DNA from 2 places in the Rhizobium sp. KNZ14-9A genome. Region 1 is predicted to be linked to the other one. Evidence: riboswitches for the same ligand, from Rfam matches in the RefSeq annotation. Region 1 holds a riboswitch; the other holds the start of a gene.
The links. Region 1 has a riboswitch for cobalamin ahead of metE (5-methyltetrahydropteroyltriglutamate--homocysteine S-methyltransferase). Riboswitches for the same ligand answer to the same signal wherever they lie in the genome.
Positions count from the first base shown of each region.

Region 1 (5,047 bases):
GGCCGGGGTGAAGGCGTCGAGGGCGGCGCGTAGATGGGGATTGGCACCGCCAAAGCGGGTAGCGAAGCGCTCGTAGTCTTCGGAATGGGTGATGTTGAGGCCGGACTTGCCGGCGAGCAAGAACTTGCGGGCAAAGGTCGGCATCGCATCATAGATGGAAACGGCATGGCCGCTTGCCGACAATACTTCGGCTGCCGAAAGGCCGGCCGGGCCGCCACCGATGACTGCGATCGTCTTCTGGTTCATAGCGCCTTCTTGGCGCGGGCGGTCGGCGAGCGCAAGTCTCAGTGATGCGGATGCACGCACTTGCCATGGTCGGCGAGCACCTCGATGACCCGACATTGATCGACGCGGCCATGGCCGCAGCCCTCGACCATCTGCTCCAGTTCCGCCTTCAGGGCATTGAGGCTGCGGATGCGCTGTTCCACCTCGATCAAGCGGGCCTTGGCGATGGCGTCGGCGGAAGCGCAGGACTGGTAAGGGTCGTCCTGCAGCTGCAGCAATGTGCGGATTGCATCGATCTCGAAGCCGAGTTCGCGGGCGTGGCGGATGAAGGTGAGGCGGTTGAGGTCCGATGGCTCGTAGGAGCGTTGATTGCCCTCGCTGCGGCTCGGCGCAGACAACAGGCCGATGCCCTCATAATAGCGGATCGTCGGCACCTTGACGCCGCTCTGGCGGGCGGCTTCACCGATGGTGATCTTTTTCATGATTTTCCTCTTGCACCTCTAGTCGCTAGAGGATGTAGGAACGATACTGCTTACAAGCAAGGATCGAAATCATGAGCGAAGCAGCACAGGCACGGTACCGGGTTGGCGGAATGGATTGCGCCGCCTGCGCAACGAAAATCGATACCGCCGTCAGACGCGTGCCCGGCGTCGAAGACGTCTCCGTGTCGGTGACAGCAGGCACGATGACGGTGCGCCACGATGGCAGCAGCGATCTCAAGGCGATCGAGAAGAGGGTGACCGGCCTCGGCTATTCGGTTGCTCCGCTCACCGGCAAGGCTCCTGCTCGCGAGAGCAAGACCGGTCATGACCATGCGCATCACGACCACGATCATGGGCACGACCATGACCACGATCACGATCACGATCACGATGGGCATGAGCATCATGATCACGACCATCACGATCATGACCACGAAGGCCATGATCACGATCATGCCGGTCACGATCATTCGCACAGCGCCGAGGAGGTCGAGGGGCTGCACGGCCATGATCATGGGCCGATGACCGGTCCCTGGTGGCAGAGCAAGAAAGGCCGGTTGACGATCCTTTCCGGCCTCGCACTCGTTGCCGCCTACTTGCTCGGCCATCTGGTGCCGTCGATTGCCCCCTATGCTTTCATCGTTGCCATGCTGGTCGGGCTGGTGCCGATTGCCCGCCGCGCGGTCATGGCCGCCCTTTCTGGCACGCCCTTTTCGATCGAGATGCTGATGACGATTGCCGCTGTCGGCGCTGTCATCATCAATGCGGGGGAAGAGGCGGCGACGGTCGTCTTCCTGTTCCTCGTCGGCGAATTGCTGGAAGGCGTGGCTGCCGGCAAGGCGCGCGCCAGCATCCAGTCGCTGACGACGCTGGTGCCTAAGAATGCGCTGCTCGAGACGGGCGGCGAGGTGAAGGAAGTGCCAGCTGAGACGCTTTCCGTCGGCTCCGTCATTCTCGTGCGTCCGGGAGACCGGATTTCCGCCGACGGGACAATTGTTTCCGGCGAAAGCGCTATCGATGAGGCGCCGGTGACGGGCGAAAGCACGCCGGTTCGCAAGGGCGCAGGCGAGATGGTCTTCGCCGGCACGGTCAATGGCGATGCGGCGCTGCGCGTCCGTGTCACGGCCGCTGCCGAGGACAATACGATTGCCCGCGTCGTCAAGCTGGTGGAGGAAGCCCAGGAATCGAAGGCTCCGACGGAGCGCTTCATCGATCGCTTCTCCCGCTATTATACGCCTGGTGTCGTCGTCGTGGCGGCTCTGGTCGCCGTTTTGCCGCCGTTGCTGATGGGCGGGGCATGGGGTGAATGGGTCTATAAGGGTCTCGCAATCCTGCTGATCGGCTGCCCCTGTGCGCTTGTCATTTCCACGCCGGCGGCGATTGCCGCCTCGCTTTCGGCGGGTGCGCGCCGCGGTCTGCTGATGAAGGGTGGGGCGGTTCTGGAATCGCTTGGGAAGGTGACGGCCGTTGCCTTCGACAAAACCGGTACGCTGACCGAAGGCAAACCGCAGGTCACCGATATAATTTCCTACGGACGCACCGAGGCAGAGGTGCTTTCGCGCGCTGCTGTTCTGGAGCAGGGCTCCAGCCATCCGCTGGCGCTGGCAATCCTCAATCGGGCCAAGGCCGATGGAGTACCCGTGCCGCCGGCTTTCGAAGTCGAAGCGCTGCCCGGCAAGGGCATGACCGGCAAGGTAGGTGGGGAGACGCTCGATCTCCTGTCGCCGCCGGCTGCGCGCGAGCGCGGGGCGCTGAATGCGGAGCAGGACGAACAGGTCGCGGTGCTGAACGGCGCGGGCAAGAGCGTCTCGGTGCTGCTCGTCAATGGTGTCGCCGCCGGTCTCATTGCCATGCGCGACGAACCTCGTGAAGACGCAAAGAGCGGGCTTGCGACGCTGAAGGCAGCTGGCGTGCGCGCCATCATGCTGACCGGCGACAACAAGCGCACGGCGGCAGCCGTTGCCGGCGATCTCGGCATCGACTGGCGCGGCGAACTCCTGCCGCAGGACAAGCAGCGCATTGTTGGCGAACTGAAGAAGGAAGGTCTGTTCGTCGCCAAGGTGGGTGACGGCATTAATGACGCGCCGGCACTTGCCGCTGCCGATGTCGGCATCGCCATGGGCGGCGGCACCGACGTGGCGCTGGAGACGGCGGATGCGGCTGTGCTGCATGGGCGTGTCGGCGACGTAGCCCGGATGATCGACCTTTCGAAGCGGACGATGCGCAATATCTTTCAGAACATCACCATCGCGCTCGGGCTGAAGGCCGTGTTCCTGGTTACCACCATCATCGGCATCACCGGCCTGTGGCCGGCGATCCTCGCCGATACGGGTGCGACCGTGCTGGTGACGATGAATGCACTTCGGCTTCTTCAGATAAAGACATAAAGATTTCTTTATATCATATTGACGTTGCGATGCGGCGGGTGCATGCTTGCCGCATCGTTGGTTCTTGGGATCTGTTGATCCCAAGCTAAGAGGGAATTCGGTGCGGCCATCGCCAAGACCGAAGCTGCCCCCGCAACTGTAAGCGGATAGACACCGTCCTTCGACGTCACTGGTAAGACGCCCGGGAAGACTGGACGATGTCGATGACCCGCAAGCCAGGAGACCTGCCGCGATAGATAACGTCCACGGGCGGGGTGTCCCGGTGTGCCGCTTGCGCGAGACGGCATTCCCATGGCCGTATCTCGTCGATGCGTTGCGCCGCAGCCTTGCCCATAACCTTCGGGGTAAGGAAAATGACTATCAAGACTGCAAATCTCGGCTTTCCCAGGATCGGAAAGCATCGCGAACTCAAATTCGCACTGGAGAGCTACTGGGCCGGCAAATCCGATGCCGGCGCGCTTCTCGATGTCGCGAAGCGGCTGCGGGCGGAAAACTGGCTCCTGCAGAAGCAGAAGGGGATCGACGTCATCCCCTCGAACGATTTCTCGCTTTACGACCATGTGCTCGACACGGCGGTCATGGTCGGCGCCATTCCCGCCGCCTATGGCTGGAAGGGCGGGCAAGTTTCTCTCGACACCTATTTCGCGATGGCGCGCGGCTCCACCGGCGAAGAGGCGCATGTCGATTGCGGCCATCAGCACCATCACGGGCATGGCGCGCCGGCGCTGGAAATGACGAAATGGTTCGACACGAACTACCACTACATGGTGCCGGAACTCGGCCCCGATCAGACCTTTGCCCTGACGGCGAACAAGCCACTTGATGCCTTCGTCGAGGCCAAGACACTTGGCATCCACACCCGGCCGGTCATCCTCGGTCCGGTTACCTTCCTGAAACTCGCCAAGGGAAGCGAAGAAGGTTTTGCGCCGATTGACCTGCTTGCACGCTTGTTGCCTGTTTATACAAAAGTACTGGCAGAACTTCGTGCAGCCGGTGTCGACTGGGTGCAGATCGACGAACCTTGCTTCGTGCTCGATCTTTCACAGGAAGAGCAGGCAGCACTGCAGCATACCTATCGTGCGCTGCATGAATTGGTGCCCGACCTGAAGATCATGGTCGCCACCTATTTCGGCGCGATCGGCGACAATCTGCCGACGGCGCTCTCGCTCCCGGTTGCCGGCCTGCATGTCGATCTCGTTCGCGCTCCACAGCAGATCGATGCCCTTTTCAAGGCACCCAGCGATCTGACATTTTCGCTTGGCGTCATCGACGGGCGCAATATCTGGAAGGCAGACCTTGCGGCGATCCGGGAGAGGATCGAGCCGCTTGTCCAGCACTTTGGTGCGGACCGGCTACAGATCGCGCCGTCCTGCTCGCTGCTGCACGCGCCGATCGATCTGGAACTGGAGAGCGGGCTGGATGGTGAGATGAAATCATGGCTCGCCTTCGCTGCCCAGAAGCTTGATGAGCTCGCAGCGCTCGGTGATGCCGGCAAGGCCTCCCAGGTGATTGCGGCAGCCTCGCAGGCCGTTGCATCGCGCGCCGTATCTACGCGCGTACATGATCTGAAGGTCAGACAGCGGGTTGCCGCGATCGACGAGGCGATGAAGACACGCAGCAGCGATTTTGCCGAGCGGACCGGACTGCAGGAGCGTAAGCTTCGCTTGCCGCTGTTCCCGACGACGACGATCGGCTCCTTCCCGCAGACATCAGATGTTCGAAAGTCCCGCTCCGCTTTCACCAAGGGCACGATCAGCGAGGCGGATTATGATGCCTTTCTGAAAAAGGAGACCGAAGCGGCGATCCGCTGGCAGGAGGAAATCGGCCTCGACGTGCTTGTCCACGGCGAATTCGAGCGCAACGACATGGTGCAGTATTTCGGTGAGCAGCTTTCCGGCTTCGCCTTCACTCAACATGCCTGGGTGCAGAGCTATGGCTCCCGTTACGTCCGAC
Region 1 covers NZ_JBPGXB010000002.1:4,312,129-4,317,175, forward strand. Annotated here, with positions in the region: gene ACR9ZQ_RS28105 (TIGR03862 family flavoprotein) at 1-246, opposite strand, end outside; gene ACR9ZQ_RS28110 (MerR family transcriptional regulator) at 285-707, opposite strand; gene ACR9ZQ_RS28115 (heavy metal translocating P-type ATPase) at 779-3,094, shown strand; cobalamin riboswitch at 3,135-3,340, shown strand; gene metE (5-methyltetrahydropteroyltriglutamate--homocysteine S-methyltransferase) at 3,448-5,047, shown strand, end outside.

Region 2 (5,047 bases), 3.4 Mb from region 1:
GCGCCAAGCTCGACGACGAAACTGTCGAATTCGTCGTGATCGTGCGGCGTGCCGTCCTCATGCTCCAGCTCGTGATGGGACTTGCGGTTGACGATATCGTCTTCCGTGCCGATGCCGAGGCCGAGCAGCACGCTTGCCGGCACGTCGCCATTCCTGGCCTCGATCATCACAGGCTTGCGGGCGATGCGCGAGGCGACTTCGCTCTTCACACGGCCAAGGCCGTCAGCGTCGATCAGGTCGGTCTTGTTGAGCACGATCAGATCAGCGCAGGTCAGCTGATCCTCGAAGAGCTCCTCGATCGGGCTTTCATGATCGAGCGATTCATCCTCGACGCGGCGTGCATCGACAGCATCATGGTCATCGGCAAAACGACCTGCGGCAACAGCGGCGCTGTCGACCACGGTGATCACGCCGTCAACGGTGACTTCGCTTCTGATGTCCGGCCAGTTGAAGGCGGCGACCAGCGGCTGTGGCAAGGCAAGGCCCGAGGTCTCGATGATGATATGGTCCGGTCGCTGCTCGCGCTCAAGAAGCTTGGTCATGGTCGGAATGAAATCGTCGGCGACCGTGCAGCAGATGCAGCCATTGGTGAGCTCGATAATATCGTCCTCGGTGCAATTCTCCGCCCCGCAGCCCTTCAGCACATCGCCATCGACGCCGAGATCGCCGAACTCGTTGATGATGAGCGCAATCTTCTTGCCGCCGGCATTTGTGAGCAGGTTGCGGATCATTGTCGTCTTGCCCGCACCTAGGAAGCCGGTGATGACGGTTGCGGGAATTTTCTGCTGCATGGATTTAACCCTTCATTTTCAGCGGCAGACCTGCCGCGATAAAATACACGTCGTCGGCCGAAGCCGCGATCATCTGGTGCAGCCGGCCGGCATGGTCGCGAAACTCCCGCGCCATGCGGTTCTCAGGCACGATGCCGAGGCCGACTTCATTGGAAACGATGACGAGCCGCGCCTTTGCCTGCGGTAGAAAGGCGGCAAGGGCGGCGGACTGGGCGGCGATATCGCGCCCCTCCATCATCAGGTTGGTGAGCCACAGCGTCAGGCAATCAACGAGAACAGCCCTGCCCTCGCCGTCGATTGCCGCAAGGCGCTCGGTAAGGTCGAGCGGTTCCTCATGCGTGGTCCAGGAGGGGCCGCGGTCGGCCTTGTGCTGGTCGATACGCGCCTGCATTTCGTCATCCCAGGCGCGGCCTGTGGCGATGTAGTGGCGGTCGAGGCCGCTTGTGGTGACGAGGTTTTCGGCGAAGCGGGATTTGCCGGAGCGGGCGCCGCCGAGGATGAAGGTGGCGTTGAGAAGGCTCTTGGTCATGCCACGGCCGCCCTTGGAGCGAAGGCGCGGCTCCACCCACCTCCCTCATCCCTGTGCTTGTCACAGGGATCCAGCGTGCCCAAGTCCTTGGGCACAAGAGAACTCACTCAACGACGGCGTAGATTCATTCACTGCGCGGACGCGCCGTGGCTGGATTCCTGTGACAAGCACAGGAATGAGGGAGGAGAGGAAAGTCACGCCGGGTAACGTCCACCAACAGGCACCAGACGCATCCCATCAGGGGATACCGAACCGACACCTTTCACACGCACCACCAGAGGCAGCGCTGAATCAAATCCTTCAGCCAAGACAACCTCCGTGCTGGCAGCGGGCAAACGGCCCAGTATGGGCATTATGCCCGGCACGGATGGCAGGTCTCCTGGCTCGCAGTTATCGGCCGCGACAGGGGCGACCTGATACGGTCGCCCCTGGTCGTGCCAGCGGATCTGCCTCGCCTTCCCGGCTGCGTCTCGTGAAAAGGCGGACAATTCGTAGAGATAGAGGCGTCCTGCCCCGGCTGATCACGATGCATTCCAGTGGCTTTTCCGGCACTTATCCCGCCTTGCCCGCCTGCAGAATGCGAGGCTGTCAGCACAACGGTTAAAATACCGGACGGAAGACCCTGACTGCTCTACAGTCGCGGGGTCGGCTGTGATGAAGGCGCCCGGCTTGGGTCCGCCCCGTCACATTCCCTTTTCATCCGGAAGGCGTAAGGCCGATCCGGAACCATCCATTATGTCAATTCATGGTTAGGCTTCCGCCCCGGGCATGTCAATCGGTGCACCGGGTGCACACAGAGATCATCTCGACTTACACTACCGATATTATCGTCTTTAATCAAAGGTTTACGTCACAAAAACTTTACGGCTCAGTCGGTATTTTGCCGCAATTGCCGCTCATGCGGATGCCGGCTCCGCCCTTGACCCCCACTCCTGCCGCCTAGTTTCCCCATGATGCTCTCCCGAATGGATATTCGCCGCCTCGGCCCTCTCGGCACCGTCTTTGATCCGGGACGCCTGCGCGCGCTCATCCGACACAGCGAAATGGGAATGGTCTTTGCCGGCGCGCTCGTCGGTATCGCCTCGGGGCTTGCGGTCACCGCCATGAGCTATGTCTCGGAAGAGATGCACAGGCTGATCTTCGGCATAGACGGCACGACGAGGCTCAGTGCCTCGCAAATCGACAGCAAGTTCCTGCTGATGACGGCCCCGGTTGCCGGCGGCATGCTGCTCGGCCTGTTGATCTTCATTCTCGCCAGATGGCGCAAGAAACCGATGGTCGACCCGATTGAGGCCAATGCCCTGCATGGCGGCCGCCTGTCGCTGACGGACAGCATTCTCGTCGCCATCCAGAATCTCGTTTCCAACGGCTTCGGCGCATCCGTCGGTCTGGAGGCCGGCTATACGCAGCTTGCAGCCGGCATAGCCTCGAAATTCGGCCTGAAGCTGCAGCTGCGCCGCTCCGACATGCGTGTCCTCGTCGGCTGCGGTGCAGCCGGCGCCATCGCCGCCGCCTTCAATGCACCGCTGACGGGCGCCTTCTATGCCTTCGAGCTGATCATCGGCACCTACACCATCGTCTCGCTGACGCCTGTCGTCGTCGCCGCCCTCGTCGCTACACTGGTCGCCCGCCTGCTCTCCGGCAGCGATTTCATCATCGATGTCGGCAGCTTCGGCGCTGTCCAGCCCGCCGATTACGTGCCGGCGATCGCCCTTGGCGCCTTCTGCGCCGGCATCGGCATCCTCATCATGCAGGGCGTCTCCTTCGTCGAGGAGCTGGCGCGCAAAAGCGCCATCGCGCTACCTTTCCGCCCGGCGCTCGGCGGCCTCGTCGTCGGCCTGCTGGCGCTGGTCTCGCCGCAGGTGCTGGCCGCCGGCCACGGCGCGCTGCATCTCAACCTCTCCCATGAGATCACCATTCCCGCGCTGATCGGCCTCTTCCTTCTGAAATCGGTGGCATCGGCCATTTCGATCGGCTCCGGCTTCAGGGGCGGCCTGTTCTTCGCCTCGCTCTTCATGGGTGCCCTGCTCGGCAAGCTCTTTGCCTATTCCGCCCCCTATTTCGCCGATGCGACACTGACGCCCGTGATCTATGCCGTGGTCGGCATGAGCTCGCTCGCCGTCGCCGTCATCGGCGGGCCGCTGACCATGACCTTCCTGGCGCTGGAGATCACCGGCGACTTTCCGATCACCGTTCTGGTACTCGCCGCCGTCATTACCTCCTCGCTCGTGGTGCGCACCACCTTCGGCTACTCCTTCGCCACATGGCGCTTTCACCTGCGCGGCGAGAGCATCCGCAGCGCCCATGATGTCGGCTGGATCCGCAACCTGACCGTAGACAAGCTGATGCGCTCAGACGTGAAGACCGCAAAACTTGGAATAACGATGGACGAATTCAAGGAGGTCTTCCCCATCGGCTCGACGCAACGCGTCATCCTCGTCGATGACGGCGACAAATATGCCGGTCTCGTGCTCGTGCCGGAAATCTACGCCAACCCCACCAGCGCGCAGGACGAAGCCCAGCAGCTGACCGATTTCATCCGCTACAAAAACGATTTCCTGCAGCCGCAGATGAACGCCAAACAGGCAGCCGCGATCTTCGACAAGACCGAAAGCGAAGCGCTCGCCGTCGTCAACAACCTCATCGAGCGCAAGGTGATCGGCCAGCTCAGCGAAAGCCACACGCTGCGCCGCTACAGCGAAGAACTCGACCGCCGCCGTCGTGAGGTCTCAGGCGAGATCTGAGGCATTTGCCGCTGAAGTCAGAAACACGCCGGCATTAGAGCTACGCATCAAACTTTCTGAAAATCGATTCCGATTTCAGGCCACTGCCGTAGTCGGTACCGCGAGCTTGAACACGTCCGCCCTCCTCGAAACGCCTCGCAATTCGAACGATCCCAGATGTTCGCAGGCGACGCCGCAGCCGGCCGCGAAGCTTTCCGACATCAGAAGAGGCTGGCCGAGTTCGCCGCAGAGTTTCTCGAGCCGCGAGGCCTCGTTGACGGCCCTGCCGATCACAGTGAAATCAAGCCTGCCGCGGGCGCCGACATTTCCGTAGAACACCTCGCCAAGATGCAGGACGACGTCGACACCGATATCAGGACCGCCCTCGCGCGCCCGCTGACGATTGAGCGCCTCGTTTGCCTCCAGAACATTTCGGGCCGAGGCGAGCGCAGCCATGCAGGCCGTCTCGGGATCCTCGCCGTCTTCGCCGCCTGTCGGAAAGATCGCCAATACGCTGTCGCCCATGAACTTGAGGATCTCGCCGGAATTTTCCTCGACATGCCGGCCGATCAGCTCGAAATGCTCGTTCAGAAACCCGGCGATCTCACCGGGTTGATAGACCTCGGTCAACGCCGTGAAGTTTCTGAGGTCTGCAAGCAGGATCGCGGCATTGATGGCGCCCCCCGTTCCCCTCTGGACCTCGCCCGCAAGGATGCGCGCACTCGTCTTGGCGCCTGTATAGACAGCAAGGATATCCGAGGCGGTTCTCGATGCCGCGATGCGGTAGCAGGCAAGCCCCAGTGCCGGGAAAAGCTTTGCGATGATCGTCAGCTGATCATTGGAAAATCCGCCCAGCCTGTCGCTTGTCAAGGACAGGCTGACCCCGCGCAACGCGGCCTCCTTCGGGAACTCCAGCAGGCTGACCAGATGATCCGTGCCGCCGCCAAGCGCGAATTCCGCAAGCTGCGGATAGTCGTCGACACCCTCCCCCTTGGCAATGATCC
Region 2 covers NZ_JBPGXB010000002.1:881,348-886,394, reverse strand. Annotated here, with positions in the region: gene cobW (cobalamin biosynthesis protein CobW) at 1-791, opposite strand, end outside; gene cobU (bifunctional adenosylcobinamide kinase/adenosylcobinamide-phosphate guanylyltransferase) at 796-1,320, opposite strand; cobalamin riboswitch at 1,673-2,066, opposite strand; gene ACR9ZQ_RS10495 (chloride channel protein) at 2,274-4,064, shown strand; gene ACR9ZQ_RS10490 (adenylate/guanylate cyclase domain-containing protein) at 4,140-5,047, opposite strand, start outside.
Region 2: linked by a shared signal. The riboswitch ahead of cobU (bifunctional adenosylcobinamide kinase/adenosylcobinamide-phosphate guanylyltransferase) and the one ahead of metE (5-methyltetrahydropteroyltriglutamate--homocysteine S-methyltransferase) in region 1 are both predicted to bind cobalamin.